DNA from 2 places in the Streptomyces sp. NPDC093591 genome. Region 2 is predicted to be linked to the other one. Evidence: riboswitches for the same ligand, from Rfam matches in the RefSeq annotation. Region 2 holds a riboswitch; the other holds the start of a gene.
What was found. Region 2 has a riboswitch for glycine ahead of gcvP (aminomethyl-transferring glycine dehydrogenase). Riboswitches for the same ligand answer to the same signal wherever they lie in the genome.
Positions count from the first base shown of each region.

Region 1: another riboswitch for glycine. It lies ahead of gcvT (glycine cleavage system aminomethyltransferase GcvT); the one in region 2 lies ahead of gcvP (aminomethyl-transferring glycine dehydrogenase).

Region 1 covers NZ_JBIWIY010000027.1:81,548-89,810, forward strand. Annotated here, with positions in the region: gene ACIREI_RS42050 (enhanced serine sensitivity protein SseB) at 1-519, opposite strand, end outside; gene ACIREI_RS42055 (AAA family ATPase) at 613-1,287, opposite strand; glycine riboswitch at 1,457-1,555, shown strand; gene gcvT (glycine cleavage system aminomethyltransferase GcvT) at 1,720-2,841, shown strand; gene gcvH (glycine cleavage system protein GcvH) at 3,007-3,384, shown strand; gene glyA (serine hydroxymethyltransferase) at 3,400-4,671, shown strand; gene ACIREI_RS42075 (L-serine ammonia-lyase) at 4,758-6,125, shown strand; gene ACIREI_RS42080 (glycoside hydrolase family 25 protein) at 6,484-7,041, shown strand; gene ACIREI_RS42085 (MOSC domain-containing protein) at 7,103-7,645, shown strand; gene ACIREI_RS42090 (EF-hand domain-containing protein) at 7,719-7,937, opposite strand; gene ACIREI_RS42095 (MerR family transcriptional regulator) at 8,007-8,263, opposite strand, start outside.
Region 2 covers NZ_JBIWIY010000017.1:269,154-277,416, reverse strand. Annotated here, with positions in the region: gene ACIREI_RS32995 (MerR family transcriptional regulator) at 265-924, shown strand; gene ACIREI_RS32990 (DNA polymerase IV) at 1,055-2,527, shown strand; gene ACIREI_RS32985 (PRC-barrel domain-containing protein) at 3,498-3,905, opposite strand; glycine riboswitch at 4,020-4,116, shown strand; gene gcvP (aminomethyl-transferring glycine dehydrogenase) at 4,295-7,180, shown strand; gene ACIREI_RS32975 (molybdopterin-binding protein) at 7,247-7,666, opposite strand; gene ACIREI_RS32970 (hypothetical protein) at 7,747-8,199, opposite strand.

The DNA of each region.
Region 1 (8,263 bases), on a different contig from region 2:
GTCGATGGGGTCGTCCTGCCAGTCGGGTTCGTAGAGCTTGACGCGGCCGCCGGAGTTGAGGCCGTCCAGCGGGGTGCGGCCCACCCGGCACAGGTCGGCCACCGCCGCCGGGGGCAGCGGGACGCCGACCACGCCTTCCGGGTTCAGGGCGATGCCCACCTGCGGGGGCAGACCGCGGGCGAACTCCACGGCGGGGGCGACGGTGTACGACATGTGGGAGCCGACGACCTGGCGGAACTGTTCCTCGGAGCTGAAGACCGGGACGTACGCCTGGCCCCCCATCTCCACCGTGGGCAGGTCCAGCGGGCCGCTGTGCGGGCCGCCGCCGCCCGGCAGGGGCACCCAGACGAAGCTGCGGCCCAGCACCTCGAGGATCCGGCCGCCCGCCGAGGGCAGGCCGAGGGAGGCCGAGAGCACCTCCTCCAGTTCGTTGCCGGGCCACCCGCCGTGGGGATGGGGGTGTGCCGGTGCCGGGAAGTCCGCGGGGAGATCCGCCGGGAGGTCCGCTGGGAAGTCCATCTACGCTCAACCGCCTGCTGTGAACCGCTGCTGTGGCCCAAAAGGCTAGCGGGTGACCACTCCCTGCAGGTCTACGGACGCCCAGGACCTGTCCTAGCCCGTGAAGTCGATCCGGCGCAGGACGTCCGCCGCCTCCCGGTCGATCAGCACCGCCGAGCCGCAGCCCTGGGGCAGGTGCCCCTTCTCCACCGAGCGCAGCAGGCGGGCGGCCGCTCTGCGGTGGCGCAGGAAGGCATAGCGGGAGACGCCCCGCCCGCGTTCGCGCTGGCCCTCCAGGGCGGTGCCCGGGGGGACGTCGAGCAGCAGCAGGTGCAGGGTGCCGCCGCGGCGGCGGGCCTCGCGGGCCAGCCAGCCGCGCACCCAGGCCTGCGTACCGCAGTCGTGCACGACGACGCCCTCGCCGGAGCGCAGGGCCCGGCGCAGTCCGGCGTAGTGCGCGAGGCGGACCAGGGGGCGGTAGACGGCGTAGGGAAGGAAGCGTGGCATACGGGCGGCCCAGCGGTCCCGGGTGTCCTGGGAGTCGATGCGGGTGCCCTTCACGGTGCGGCGCATCAGCGTCGACTTGCCGCTGCCGGGCAGGCCGGTGATCACCACGAGGTCCTCGGGGCCGAAGAGCAGGGCGTGCGGGCTGTGGCCGGAACGCTCGCGCAGGTCGCGGACCACGGGTGCGAGACGCGTACCGCGGGCTTCGGCGGCCGGGGCCGCGGGCTGCTTGGGCAGCGCGATGCCCGAGGTCGTGGCATACGCCGTCGTGCGGTTCACCGTCATCGTCCTCCTCCGGGGTCAGGGATACCCATCCCCACTGAGCGTAAAGAGAAGGTAATAGAGGATCTCTCGGTTTTTGTTCTCTTCCTGCCACAAGCCGGTTACAGACGCGGCCTGCCCCAGAACCGTCCCGGCATGCAATGATGTTCGCGCCAACTGCATACCGGCCGTTTGAATCCGCGCGGGAGAGTCCCTGGCAGTGCATCGCCGGGGCGCCGAAGGAGCAAGTCCCTCCCTTGAATCTCTCAGGCCCCGTTACCGCGCGGGCGAGGCACATCTGAAAAGCGGGCCGCTCCCTCTCTCTTCGAGACGCGTGGCTCCACCCAAGGTGCAAGCCGTGATCGTCCCTGTGGCGGTCGTGGCGAACCTCTCAGGTTCCGATGACAGATGGGGAGGAACGACCTCGCCCGTCATGCCTTGGGAGACATCCGTCCGATGAGCAGTACAGAAGAACTCCGTCACACCGCGCTCGATGCCCTGCATCGCTCGCTCGGCGCGACGATGACCGACTTCGCCGGCTGGGACATGCCCCTGCGCTACGGCTCCGAGCGCGACGAGCACAACGCCGTAAGGACCAAGGCCGGCCTGTTCGACCTCTCCCACATGGGCGAGATCACCGTGACGGGGCCCGAAGCGGCTCAGCTGCTGAACTACGCCCTCGTCGGCGACATCGCCTCCGTCCGTGTGGGCCGCGCCCGCTACACCATGATCTGCCGGGCCGACGGCGGCATCCTGGACGACCTGATCGTCTACCGGCTCGCCGAGACCGAGTACATGGTCGTCGCCAACGCCTCCAACGCCCAGGTGGTGCTGGACGCGCTGACCGAGCGGGCGGCCGGCTTCGACGCCGAGGTGCGCGACGACCGGGACGCCTACGCGTTGATCGCCGTCCAGGGCCCGCAGTCCCCCGGCATCCTGAAGTCCCTCACCGACGCCGACCTCGACGGCCTGAAGTACTACGCCGGCCTGCCCGGCACCGTCGCCGGCGTGCCCGCCCTCATCGCGCGCACCGGCTACACCGGCGAGGACGGCTTCGAGCTGTTCGTGAAGCCGGAGCACGCCGTCGAGCTGTGGCAGGCGCTGACCAAGGCGGGCGAGGCCGTCGGCCTGGCCCCGTGCGGGCTGTCCTGCCGGGACACGCTGCGCCTGGAGGCGGGCATGCCGCTGTACGGCCATGAGCTGTCGACCTCCCTCACCCCCTTCGACGCCGGGCTCGGCCGGGTGGTGAAGTTCGAGAAGGAGGGCGACTTCGTCGGGCGTGAGGCGCTGGCCGCGGCAGCCTCCCGTGCCTCGGAGAACCCGCCGCGCGTCCTGGTCGGCCTGGTCGCCGAGGGGCGTCGCGTCCCGCGCGCCGGGTACCCGGTCGTCGCCGGCGGCGAGGTCATCGGCGAGGTCACCTCGGGTGCCCCCTCCCCCACGCTGGGCAAGCCGATCGCGATGGCGTACGTCGACGCGGCGCACTCGGCGCCGGGCACGGCCGGGGTCGGCGTGGACATCCGCGGCAGCCACGAGCCGTACGAGGTGGTGGCGCTGCCGTTCTACAAGCGGCAGAAGTAGCGCCGGAAGCACCAGACTGGCCGAGAACCGGAAGCACCGGACCGGCCGAGAAATACAGACCGACAGCGGCCCGTGCGTGACCCTGCGCACATTTCCGCTGCTCACGCACGTTTCCAGCAGTCCCCCATCCCTCACCACTCCCGCGCGTACAGGAGAATTCAGGCCATGAGCAACCCCCAGCAGCTGCGCTACAGCAAGGAGCACGAGTGGCTGTCGACCGCCGAGGACGGCGTCGCGACAGTCGGCATCACCGAGTTCGCGGCCAACGCGCTCGGCGATGTCGTCTACGCCCAGCTCCCCGAGGTCGGCTCGACGGTGACCGCGGGTGACACCTGCGGTGAGCTGGAGTCGACCAAGTCGGTGTCGGACCTGTACTCCCCGGTCACCGGCGAGATCACCGAGATCAACGAGGACGTGGTGAACGACCCGGCGCTGGTGAACTCCGCCCCCTTCGAGGGCGGCTGGCTGTTCAAGGTACGCGTCACGGAGGAGCCGGCCGACCTGCTCTCCGCCGACGAGTACGACGCCCACACCGCCGGCTGAGGAGCCGTATCCCCCATGTCTGACAAGTCGCTTCTGAACACGCCCCTGCACGAGCTCGACCCGGCCGTCGCCGCCGCGCTCGACGCCGAGCTGGAGCGCCAGCAGTCCACCCTGGAGATGATCGCCTCCGAGAACTTCGCGCCGGTCGCGGTCATGGAGGCACAGGGCTCGGTCGCCACCAACAAGTACGCCGAGGGCTACCCCGGCCGGCGCTACTACGGCGGCTGCGAGCATGTCGACGTCGCCGAGCAGATCGCCATCGACCGGGTCAAGGAGCTGTTCGGCGCCGAGTACGCCAACGTCCAGCCCCACTCCGGCGCCTCCGCCAACCAGGCCGCCCTGTTCGCCCTGGCCCAGCCCGGCGACACCATCCTCGGCCTGGACCTGGCCCACGGCGGCCACCTCACCCACGGGATGCGGCTGAACTTCTCCGGCAAGCAGTTCAAGGTCGTCCCGTACCACGTGGACGACTCCGGCCTGGTGGACATGGCCGAGGTCGAGCGGCTCGCCAAGGAGCACCGGCCGAAGGTGATCATCGCCGGGTGGTCGGCGTACCCGCGGCAGCTGGACTTCGCCGAGTTCCGGCGGATCGCGGACGAGGTCGAGGCGTACCTGTGGGTCGACATGGCGCACTTCGCGGGCCTGGTCGCCGCCGGTCTCCACCCGAACCCGGTCGAGTACGCGGACGTCGTCACCTCCACCACCCACAAGACGCTGGGCGGCCCGCGTGGCGGCATCATCCTCGCGAAGAAGGACTTCGCGAAGAAGCTGAACTCGTCCGTCTTCCCGGGCTTCCAGGGCGGCCCCCTGGAGCACGTGATCGCGGCCAAGGCGGTCTCCTTCAAGGTCGCCGCGAGCGAGGAGTTCAAGGAGCGTCAGCGTCGTACGGTCGAGGGCGCGCAGATCCTCGCCGAGCGGCTGACGGCCGACGACGCCCGCGCGGCCGGCGTGAACGTCCTGTCCGGCGGCACCGACGTGCACCTGATCCTGGTCGACCTGCGCGAGTCCGAGCTGGACGGCCAGCAGGCCGAGGACCGCCTCCACGAGGTCGGCATCACGGTCAACCGCAACGCCGTCCCGAACGACCCGCGCCCGCCGATGGTGACCTCGGGCCTGCGCATCGGCACGCCCGCCCTGGCCACCCGTGGCTTCACGGCCGAGGACTTCACCGAGGTCGCGGACGTCATCGCCGAGACGCTCAAGCCGTCCTACGACGCCGAGTCCCTCAAGGCCCGGGTCAGGGCACTGGCGGACAAGCACCCGCTGTACCCCGGTCTGAACAAGTAGTTCCTTTTTGTGGGGTGTCCCGCACACTCGTAGGAGAACGGGACACCCCACCCCCTTGCACCACCCCCCGTATTGAGGAGTCCCCCGTGGCCATCTCGGTCTTCGACCTGTTCTCGATCGGCATCGGCCCGTCCAGCTCCCACACGGTCGGCCCCATGCGCGCGGCACGCATGTTCGCCCGCAGGCTGCGCAACGAGGGTCTGCTGGACTCCGTCGCGTCCGTACGATGCGAGCTGTACGGCTCCCTGGGCGCGACCGGCCACGGCCACGGCACCCCCAAGGCCGTGCTGCTCGGCCTGGAGGACGCCTCACCTCGCACGGTGGACGTGGAGACGGCGGACGAGCGGGTGGAGGCGATCAAGGAAGCGGGCCTGCTGCGTCTGCTCGGCGAGCGCGACATCCCGTTCTCCTTCGACGACGACCTGATCCTGCACCGCCGTAAAGCACTCCCCTACCACGCGAACGGCATGACGATCTGGGCGTACGACGCGTCCGGCGGGGAGCTGCTGTCCAAGACGTACTACTCGGTGGGCGGCGGCTTCGTCGTCGACGAGGAGGCGGTCGGCGCGGACCGCATCAAGCTGGACGACACGGTCCTGAAGTACCCCTTCCGCACGGGCGACGAGTTGCTGCGCCTGACGCAGGAGACGGGCCTGTCGATCTCGTCGCTGATGCTGGAGAACGAGCGGGCCTGGCGCACGGAGGAGGAGATCCGTGCGGGCCTGCTGGAGATCTGGCGGGTGATGCGGGAGTGCGTGTCGCGGGGGATGTCGCGGGAGGGCATTCTGCCGGGCGGCCTGAAGGTCCGCCGCCGGGCGGCGAACACGGCCCGCAAGCTGCGCTCCGAGGGCGACCCGAAGGCGCTCGCCATGGAGTGGATCACGCTCTACGCGATGGCCGTGAACGAGGAGAACGCGGCGGGCGGCCGGGTCGTGACCGCGCCGACCAACGGAGCCGCGGGAATCATCCCGGCCGTACTCCACTACTACATCAACTTCGTGCCGGGCGCGGACGACGAAGGCGCGGTCCGCTTCCTGCTGGCCGCCGGCGCCATCGGCATGCTCTTCAAGGAGAACGCGTCCATCTCCGGCGCCGAGGTCGGCTGCCAGGGCGAGGTGGGCTCGGCCTGCTCGATGGCCGCCGGTGCTCTCGCCGAGGTCCTCGGCGGCAGCCCCGAACAGGTCGAGAACGCCGCCGAGATCGGCATGGAACACAACCTCGGCCTCACCTGTGACCCGGTCGGCGGCCTCGTCCAGATCCCCTGCATCGAGCGCAACGGCATGGCCGCGGTGAAGGCGGTCACGGCGGCGCGGATGGCGATGCGCGGGGACGGCTCGCACAAGGTGTCCCTGGACAAGGTCATCAAGACGATGAAGGACACGGGGGCGGACATGTCGGTCAAGTACAAGGAGACGGCCCGGGGCGGGCTGGCGGTGAACATCATCGAGTGCTGAGGGCCCGGCCCCGCCGCCCAGCCGTGGCGACAGGCGTACGGCCACCCTGCCGGAGGCTTCCGGGAAGCTCCCGACAGCCGTAGGCCGGCGCTTCTCGACTGGCTTGCGGGGATGGAGGGTTGAGCCCGCCCTATCTGAACGGCCACAGGGCGCGCGCCAGAAGACCGCCGAGCGCCCTCTCCAAGGGGAGCCGCGCCGACACCTGCCGCCGCGCGACCCGGGCCGACAGACCACTCCTCACCTTCGCCCAACCCGACGAAGTTGACATTTCCACGTCAGGAGGGGCTCACGCGTGCCAAGGTGGGGCATACAACAAGTCCAACCCCTGTCCCCCCACCGGTACTTCAGGGAGTCCCCCATGCTCCGCGGCATCGATGTAAGCGCGTACCAGTCCTCGAGCTACGACACCGACGGGCTCTCCTTCGTCTTCATCAAGGCGACGGAGGGCCGTTCCTACATCAACCCCAAACTCGCCGCCCAGACCAAGCGCGCCCGCGACGCCGGCCTGGTCGTCGGCTTCTACCACTTCCTCTGGCCCGGCAACCTCTCGGCCCAGGCGGAGTACTTCGTCAGCAAGGCCCCCGAGAGAGCCGGTGACATCCTCGCCGTCGACTGGGAGACGACGAGCGCGGGGACGCATGCGAGCAACGCGGAGAAGGACCTCTTCATCAGGAAGGTGAAGGAGAAGCGGCCGAACAATCCGGTCATTTTGTACTGTAACCGGAACTACTGGCTCAACGTGGACACCACGTCCTACGCCGGTGACGGTCTCTGGATCGCCGATTACGTGACCGCGGGCAAGCCCCGCATCAAGGCCAAGTGGCGCTTCCACCAGTACACCGACAACCCGCTGGACAAGAACGTCGCCGATTTCGCCAGCAAGGCCGCACTGCGGGAGTGGGCCGAGAACGCCTGACCCCATAGGCTCCGACCTGCGGCGAAGCAGTCGTCGCTGCAGAAGAGGGGAGCTTCTCGGGATGAGTGGGACTGTCGCCGCGGTCAGCAGCAACGGGACGTATTCGTTCGCCAAGCCGAACCGGGAGAGCATCACGCTGATCGCGGGCGTCGGGGTGGAGGGCGATGTGCACGCGGGTGCCACGGTGAAGCATCGGTTCCGGATGCGGAAGGATCCCTCGCAGCCGAATCTGCGGCAGGTACACCTCATCCATGCGGAGTTGTTCGACGAGGTGCGCGAGGCCGGGTTCGAGGTGGCGGCCGGGGAGCTCGGGGAGAACGTCACCACCCGGGGCATCGACCTGCTCGGGCTGCCGACGGGGACGCTCCTGAGGCTCGGCGGCGAGGCCGTCGTGGAGGTGACCGGGTTGCGGAATCCCTGCGCTCAGATCGACGGGTTTCAGAGAGGGCTGATGAAGCAGGTCGTCGGGCGGGATGCCGAGGGCGATGTGCGGTTGAAGGCCGGGATCATGAGCGTCGTCGTCAGCGGGGGTGCGGTGAGGGCCGGGGACCCTGTCCGCGTCCAGCTTCCGGACGGGCCGCATCGGGCCCTGGAGATCGTGTGACGCAAGCGGTCGGTGTATGACGAAAGGTGCCCGCTCACCACAGCAGCGGTGAGCGGGCACCCATCGTCACTCATCACTTGTTAAGGAAGGACCAGAACTCGTCGAACGTCAGGACCTTGTCGCCGTTCAGGTCGCGGCTCTTGATGATCACCTCGGCGACCGACTCGGTCACGTTCCAGTCGCCTCCCTGGGCCAGGGCGGACTTGAACTCGGCGGCGGTGATGGTGCCGTCACCGTCCGCATCGATGCGCTCGAACTGCTTGCGTGCTTCCTCGATGTCGATGTGCCCCACCGATCCGCCCCTCTACTCGCGTATTACTCGCGTCTGTCGTGTTGTGCCGGCTCACTGCCGCAGGTCAGATTAACTGCCCGCCCGCGCCTCCAGTGCGGCGACCACCCAGGCGAACTCCTCTCGGTGCGCCGAGGCGGTTCCCTGGCCCTTCACGACGGCCAGCAACTCGCGGTAGCGGGCGACCTTGTCGTTCGCGCCGGCCTTCAGGCGTTCGAGTACGTCCGCCGGGTGCGCGTCGCCGAGCAGGTCCCGCAGGAGGCGCTCCGCCTCGGGGGACTCGGGGGCGATCCCGTGCTGCCGCGCCTCGGCCGCCGACTGCACCAGCT
Region 2 (8,263 bases):
GGCAGGTGGGCGGCGGCCGGCGGGCTCGCGGTCCGTGGTGGTGCGGCCCACAGTCGGTTACGGCTCAAATGCCGGTATTTGCCAGCGGCGAGCGCGAGCGTCCTACGCCCTGCTCCGAGCGCATTCGGCTAGCCTTTCCCCGCGGTGGGGTACGGGAAACCACTCCTAGGGTGATTATCACTCGGCGTGCCGAGTGTGGCGATCGTTGACGCACCCCTGGTGACTGCCTACCGTCGAGAAGGCAGGTCAAGGACGGAGGTCGGCGTGAGAAGCAGCGGCGACGGTACGGCTGGGGGTGCCCCCGGACGCGGTTTCGGGGCGAGCGGCCCGTACCCGCTTCAGAGCCCGCTTCAGGGCAGCGCGGCCGATCACGCTACGCAGCGACCGACGGCCGTGCCGAGCAGCGGCGGAGGGGCGGCGTCCATGGAGACCGAGCAGATCGGCTACCGCGGTCCGACGGCGTGTGCGGCCGCCGGCATCACGTACCGGCAACTGGACTACTGGGCGCGGACCGGCCTCGTCGAGCCGAGCGTGCGGCCCGCGTACGGGTCGGGGACCCAGCGGCTCTACAGCTTCCGGGACGTCGTCGTACTGAAGATCGTCAAGCGGTTCCTCGACACCGGTGTGTCGCTGCAGAACATCCGTACCGCCGTGCAGCATCTGCGGGAGCGGGGCTTTTGTGATCTGGAGCGCATGACGCTGATGAGCGACGGTGCGACGGTGTACGAGTGCACCTCGCCGGACGAGGTCCACGCGCTGCTCCAGGGTGGGCAGGGGATCTTCGGGATCGCCGTGGGTGTGGTGTGGCGGGACGTCGAGGCTGCCTTGTCGCAGCTGCACGGGGAGCGGATCGACACCGGGGAGACGCTGGTCGGGCACAATCCGGCCGACGAGCTGGCTCGGCGGCGTAACCGGGCCGGCTGAGCGGTCCTTGTGGCCTTTGGCCTTCGCCGGGGTGCCTCGCGGGGGCGTGGCGGGTGGGGCGAGCTCCGGCGGGTCGCGGCCAGGCGGTCGTAGCAGGGCATTGTCAGTGGCGTGAGGCAGCATCGTAGATGTGAGGAAAGCGCCTACGATCCTGCATCTCGACATGGATGCCTTCTACGCCTCGGTGGAGCAGGCATCCAAGCCGAGCCTGCGCGGGAAGGCCGTGATCGTGGGCGGGCTCGGGCCGCGGGGAGTCGTGGCCACCGCGTCCTATGAGGCGCGGGTGTTCGGGGTTCATTCGGCGATGCCCATGGCCCAGGCACGTCGGCTGGCGCCGAATGCCGCGTATCTCGTGCCGCGCTTCGGGATCTACCGTGACATCAGCGAGCAGGTGATGGCGCTGCTGAGGGAGCTGTCGCCGCTGGTGGAGCCGCTGAGCCTGGACGAGGCCTTCGTGGATCTGGAGGCCGGGGGAGCGGCCTGGGACGAGGGATCGGCGCGGCTGGTGGGGGCGAGGCTGCGCGCCGACATACGGGCGGTCACCGGGCTCGCGGGGTCGGTGGGTCTGGCCGCGTCCAAGATGCTGGCGAAGATCGCCTCGGAGCAGGCCAAGCCCGATGGGCTGGTGGTGATCGAGCCGGGGACCGAGCGGACGTTGCTCGGGCCGATGTCCGTGCGGACGCTGCCGGGGGTGGGCCCGGCGACGGGGGATCATCTGCGGCGTGCCGGGATCCACACGGTCGAGGAGATCGCCGAGGCGGGTGAGGACGAGCTCGTTCGGCTGCTGGGCAAGGCTCATGGGCAGGCCCTGTACGCCATGGCGCTGGCCCACGACGAGCGGCCGGTGGTGGCGGAGCGGGAGGCCAAGTCGGTGTCGGTCGAGGACACGTATGACGTGGACATTCACGACCGGGTTCGGGTGGGGTTGGAGGTGCAGCGGCTTGCCGATCGTTGTGTGCGGCGGTTGCGGGGGGCGGGGTTGTCCGGGCGGACCATCGTGCTGAAGGTGCGGCGGTACGACTTCTCCACGTTGACCCGTTCCGAGACGCTGCGTGGGCCCACGGATGATCCGGCGGTGGTGCGGGAGGCTGCGGCGCGGCTGCTGGACTCCGTGGATACGACGGGGGGTGTGCGGCTGCTGGGGGTTGGGGTCAGTGGGTTGGCCGACTACACGCAGGAGGATCTGTTCGCGCAGGCCGCGGGGGAGCTGGTTGAGCATTCCGACGAGGAGGGCGACGGCCATGAGGAGCCTGCGGAGGAGCGGCAGGCTGTGCCTGTCGAACGGCGGTGGCCTGCGGGGCACGATGTGCGGCATGCCGAGTACGGGCATGGATGGGTGCAGGGGAGTGGGCTTGGGCGGGTGACTGTGCGGTTTGAGACGCCTGAGTCGTCGGAGCCGGGGCGGGTGCGGACGTTTCGGGTTGATGATCCGGGGTTGGAGGCGGCGGATCCGTTGCCGTTGGTGCGGAGGAGACCTGGAGGGGGTGGGGGTGGCAGTGAGGGTGAGGAGTCTGGGGCCGGTGGGGTTTTAGAGGCGGGGGACTGCGAATTGCCGGAGAGGGACGGTGGGGGCGTGGGGGAGGCGTCTGTGGCGTCTGGATAGGAGGGGGCGGGGTTGGAGCTGTCGTGCGGTTGCATGGCTGGCGTGGGTCGGCTTGGGGGCGCCGCCGTGGGGGTGGGGGACGCTTGCCCGCGTTGGCGGGGTGCCGCTGCGCCCACCCGTGCCGCCCCAGCGGCACGACTGCCCGCAGCTGGGGGCGCTGAGCGGCGGTGTCTGCTGCAGTCGCGTGCTGGTTGCGGGGGTGGGCGGTCGGAGCGTCGCGGCGCTCGCTGATATGGCTGGCGGGGTAGGGCGGTTCGTCGTGTGGTTGTGTCGGCAGTGTGACCGCTGGAGAGGGTCCCTTTTGCGGGGCGGGCGCAGCTGGGCGCCGTCCTGTAGGGGCTGTGCGAGGCTGCGCACGCTTGGGCCGGCCGTCCTGGTCGATGACGTCTCGCGGCAGGTCAAGGCCGGACTGGCGGCCGATCCAGTCGCCCTCTACCCACAGTTCGCCGCCGCCTGACGGCCCCTGACTGCCGCCCCTGATCACACCGGCAGGAGGCGCGCCACCAGCGGCTGAGGTGCCGGGCGGTGCGGCGCTCGTGCATCTCGACCAGCTACGCAAGTGTGGCAGGCCGTCCTGTAGGGGCGTCGCGGCGGGTACGCACGCCGCGGGCCGACCGGTAGGCGCATCCGTGGCTACGGACTGCTGGGACGGCGCGTTCTGCGGGGGCGTCGGCAACTGCTTACGTTGGGCGGCTCGTGCTGGAGGCGCCTCGCAGCCGTGTGCGTCGGCAGGCTGTAGCTGCGCAGGCTGGGCGGCGTGTCCTGTACGGGTGGGGCCTCGGCAGCTGTATGCGTTGGCGGACTGTAGCTGCGCTGGCTGGGACGGTGCGTCCTGTAGGGGGACGTGGGTAGGGGCGCTCCGGCGGTGCGCGGCCTTGGGGTGTCCGCAGTTGTGTCAGTCGGCGGTCTGTTCTGCGGTGGGGCTGTGGGGTGGTTCGTGGGGACAGGTGCCTGGTGTGGTCGGGTGTGATCAGGGGTGGGGGTGGCTTGTTCGGGGGCCGTTGTCTTCTGGGGTTTCCGTGCCGGCCAAGTTGCCGAAGTCTCGGTCCGGGGGTGGGGCGGGAGGGGTCACGTCGAGGCCGTAGTGGTGGTAGAGCTGGAGTTCCTGTTCGGGGGAGAGGTGGCGGCCCACGCCGAAGTCGGGGGCGTCCTTGATCAGGGCTCGGTCGAAGGGGACATGGAGGCTGCCCTCGAGCATTTCGCTGGGCTCCAGAGGGACGAAGGCGTCCCGGGAGAACAGGCCTGTGCGTATCGCGGCCCACTCCGGCACTCCGGTCGCGTCGTCGAGATAGACCTCGTCGATGGTGCCGATCTTGGTGCCGTTGCGGTCGAAGGCCTTGCGGCCGATCAGGTTGCGCGGATCGATGTCGGTCTGCACGGGCCCTCCACTTGGTCGCAACTCATCCGTAAGCACTACGAAAAGGCACTTTGGTGAGCGCGGCCACTCGAAGGTTCGTGCGTTGACCCCGCTGGTACGCTTGCTAGCGGCTGCTGACCCCGTGCGGGAGAGTCCTCCGGACACCATCCGGAGGCGCCGAAGGAGCAAATCCTCCCCGGAATCTCTCAGGCACACGTACCGCACGGACGAGGTCACTCTGGAAAGCAGGGCGGGTGTCGACGGCTTCCGCTCTCACCGACGGTGAAAGCCGGGAGCCCCTGTGGCGATCCCGGTGAAGCTCTCAGGTTGAGATGACAGAGGGGGAGGCCGTCCGGGTACCCGTGCCGTGGTGCCCCTCGAAGGTCGTGTCAGACCAGGAGGCCTCCGTAATGACCGCCCATCGCATTCCGCTCTCCGAGCTCGAACAGGGGATCCCTTTCGAGCAGCGTCATATCGGTCCTGATCATGAGGCTCGGGCCAAGATGCTGGCCCACATCGGGTATGGCTCGCTCGATGAGCTCACCGCCGCCGCGGTGCCGGATGTGATCAAGAACGCCGACTCCCTTGATCTGCCGGGAGCGCGTACCGAGGCCGAGGTGCTCGCCGAGCTGCGGTCGCTCGCCGATCGCAACCAGGTGCTGGACTCGATGATCGGGCTCGGGTACTACGGGACCTTCACGCCGCCGGTCATTCTGCGGAACGTCATGGAGAATCCGGCTTGGTACACCGCTTACACGCCGTATCAGCCCGAGATCTCGCAGGGGCGGCTCGAGGCGCTGCTCAACTTCCAGACCATGGTCGCCGAGCTCACCGGGCTGCCGACCTCCGGTGCCTCGCTGCTCGACGAGGGGACGGCGGCCGCGGAGGCCGTGGCCCTGTCCCGGCGCATGGGGAAGAACAAGAAGGGGCTGTTCCTGGTCGACGCGGACGTGCTGCCGCAGACCGTCGCCGTGATCGAGACCCGGGCCGAGCCGGCCGGCGTGGAGGTCGTCGTCGCCGACCTCAGTGGCGGAATTCCGGCCGACATCGCCGCCCGTGAGATCAACGGCGTGCTCCTTCAGTACCCGGGCGCCTCCGGTGTCGTACGGGACATCAAGCCCGTCATCGAGCAGGCCCATGAGCTTGGTGCCCTCGTCACCGTCGCCGCCGACCTGCTCGCGCTGACGCTGCTGAAGTCGCCCGGTGAGCTCGGGGCGGACATCGCGGTCGGGACGACGCAGCGGTTCGGTGTGCCGATGGGCTTCGGCGGGCCCCACGCCGGCTACATGGCCGTACACGAGAAGTTCGCGCGCAGCCTGCCGGGGCGGCTCGTGGGTGTGTCCGTGGACGCGGACGGGAACAAGGCGTACCGGCTGGCTCTGCAGACGCGTGAGCAGCACATCCGGCGTGAGAAGGCGACCAGCAACATCTGCACCGCTCAGGTGCTGCTCGCCGTGATGGCCGGGATGTACGCCGTGTATCACGGACCCGAGGGGCTGAAGGGCATCGCCCGGCGGACGCATCGGTACGCCTCCGTCCTCGCCGCCGGTCTCACGGCGGGTGGGGTCGAGGTCGTGCATGGCTCCTACTTCGACACGCTGACCGTGCGCGTGCCCGCGAAGGCCGCCGAGATCGTCGCCGCCGCCCGGCAGAACGGCGTCAACCTGCACCTCGTCGACGCCGACCACGTCTCCGTCGCTTGCGACGAGACCACCACGCGGGCCCAACTCGGCGCCGTATGGACGGCGTTCGGGGTCGAGGGGGACATCGAGGCGCTGGACGCGGTGACCGAGGACGCGCTTGCGGGCGGGCTGCTGCGTGGCGACGACTACCTCACGCACCCCGTCTTCCACCAGAACCGCTCCGAGACCGCGATGCTGCGCTACCTGCGCAGGCTCGCCGACCGCGACTACGCGCTGGACCGCGGCATGATCCCGCTCGGGTCCTGCACCATGAAGCTCAACGCCACGACCGAGATGGAGCCGGTCACCTGGCCGGAGTTCGGGCAGCTGCACCCCTTCGCGCCGGCCGAGCAGGCGCAGGGCTATCTGACCCTCATCCGTGAGCTGGAGGAACGTCTCGCCGAGGTCACCGGCTACGACAAGGTGTCGCTGCAGCCCAACGCGGGGTCGCAGGGCGAGCTGGCCGGGCTGCTCGCGGTACGCGGGTACCACCGGGCCAACGGGGACGAGCAGCGGACCGTGTGTCTGATTCCGTCCTCCGCCCATGGGACCAATGCCGCCAGCGCCGTCATGGCCGGCATGAAGGTCGTCGTCGTGAAGACCGCCGAGGACGGTGAGATCGACGTCGAGGACCTGCGGGCCAAGATCGAACAGTACCGGGACGAGCTGTCGGTGCTGATGATCACGTACCCGTCGACGCACGGTGTGTTCGAGGAGCATGTCGCCGACATCTGCGCGCAGGTGCACGAGGCCGGTGGGCAGGTGTACGTCGACGGTGCCAACCTCAACGCCCTGGTGGGGCTTGCCAAGCCCGGGCACTTCGGCGGTGACGTCTCGCACCTGAACCTGCACAAGACCTTCTGCATCCCGCATGGCGGTGGTGGCCCGGGGGTCGGGCCCGTGGGTGTGCGTGCGCATCTGGCGCCGTATCTGCCGAACCACCCGTTGCAGCCCGCGGCCGGTCCGGAGACGGGCGTCGGACCGATCTCCGCCGCGCCCTGGGGGTCCGCCGGGATCCTGCCGATCTCGTGGGCGTACGTCCGGCTCATGGGCGGCGAGGGACTCAAGCGGGCCACACAGGTGGCCGTGCTGTCCGCCAACTACATCGCCAAGCGGCTGGAGCCGCACTACCCGGTGCTCTACACCGGGCCCGGCGGACTCGTCGCGCACGAGTGCATCATCGACCTGCGGCCGCTCACCAAGGCGACCGGTGTCAGCGTCGACGACGTGGCCAAGCGGCTCATCGACTACGGCTTCCACGCGCCGACGATGTCGTTCCCGGTGGCCGGGACGCTGATGATCGAGCCGACCGAGTCCGAGGATCTGATCGAACTCGACCGGTTCTGCGACGCGATGATCGCCATCCGTGCGGAGATTGAGAAGGTCGGGTCGGGTGAGTGGCCCGCCGACGACAACCCCCTGCGGAACGCGCCGCACACCGCCGGGGCGCTGGGCGGGGAGTGGGAGCACGCCTACAGCCGTGAGGAGGCCGTGTTCCCGGCGGGGGTCGCGGCCGCCGACAAGTACTGGCCGCCGGTGCGCCGGATCGACCAGGCCTTCGGCGACCGGAACCTCGTGTGCTCCTGCCCGCCGCTGGACGCGTACGAGGGCTGACGCAGGGGCGCAGGTGAAGGAAGGGCTCCGCCCTGGCCGTACCGGGCCGGGCGGAGCCCTTCCGCGTCACGCCGTCGCCAGGGCCACTTCGGTCGCCTTGATGAGCGCGACGACCGGGGCTCCGGGGGAGAGGGCGAGGTCGGTGGTGGCGTCCCTGGTGATGACCGCGGTCAGGGCTCCGCCCTCCACGGCGATCTTGACCGACGCCATCGCGCCGCCCGTGGCGATGCCGGTGATCGTGCCGGGAAGCCGGTTGCGGATGGACAGGCCGTCGATCGGGGCCGTGGCGAGGGCGATCTCGGTCGCTTTCACGAGGGCGTTCACGGCGGTGCCTTCGGCCAGGCCGAGGTCCTCGACGGCCTCCCGGGTGATCGCCGCCGTGAGGTCCTGGCCGCCGGCGAGGCGGAGCTTGACCGTTGCCATGACCTCGCCGGGGGTGATGGCGGTGATCGTGCCGGGGAGCTGGTTGCGGATGGTCAGGGTCATGGAGGACGCCTCGCATGGGGTGGGGTAGGGGTTTGTCATTGGTTGAGGCTTTTGGGTCGTTCCCTACCGTAGTGCGGGGATCAGGAGATCCCCGACGCCTTGAGGACCGCTTGCGTCGTCGCGTCGTCGATCTGATGCCCCAGCCGCTCCAGTACGTCCGCGCCCTCGCGCAGCGTCCCGCGTTGGCGTGAGCGGCGTACCCCGGTGTCCACCTCGTGCCACAGCAGCGGGTTGGCGACGAGGATCCGCGGGTCCAGTTCCAGGCGGCGGCCGTCCGTGTCGCACAGGGTCAGATGCGCCGAGATGTCGCCGTACTGCCGTACCGTCACCAGCGCGTCCGTGCGCACCGCCTGCCGTCGTACGAGCCCCCGTACCGCCAGCCATCCCGGGCCCGCGGTCACGCGCTGCGGGAGCAGGATCGTGAAGACCACGGCCGTCAGCACCAGCCACAGCAGGGCACGGGGCGGGGTCAGGGTCTGCGCGTCGAAGTCGACCAGCAGGGCCATGCCGAGGAAGGCCAGAGCGCAGCCCATGGCGAAGCGAGCGTTGACACGCCAGTGGCGGTCGCCGGTCGGGGCCGGACGCGGTCTGCTTCCT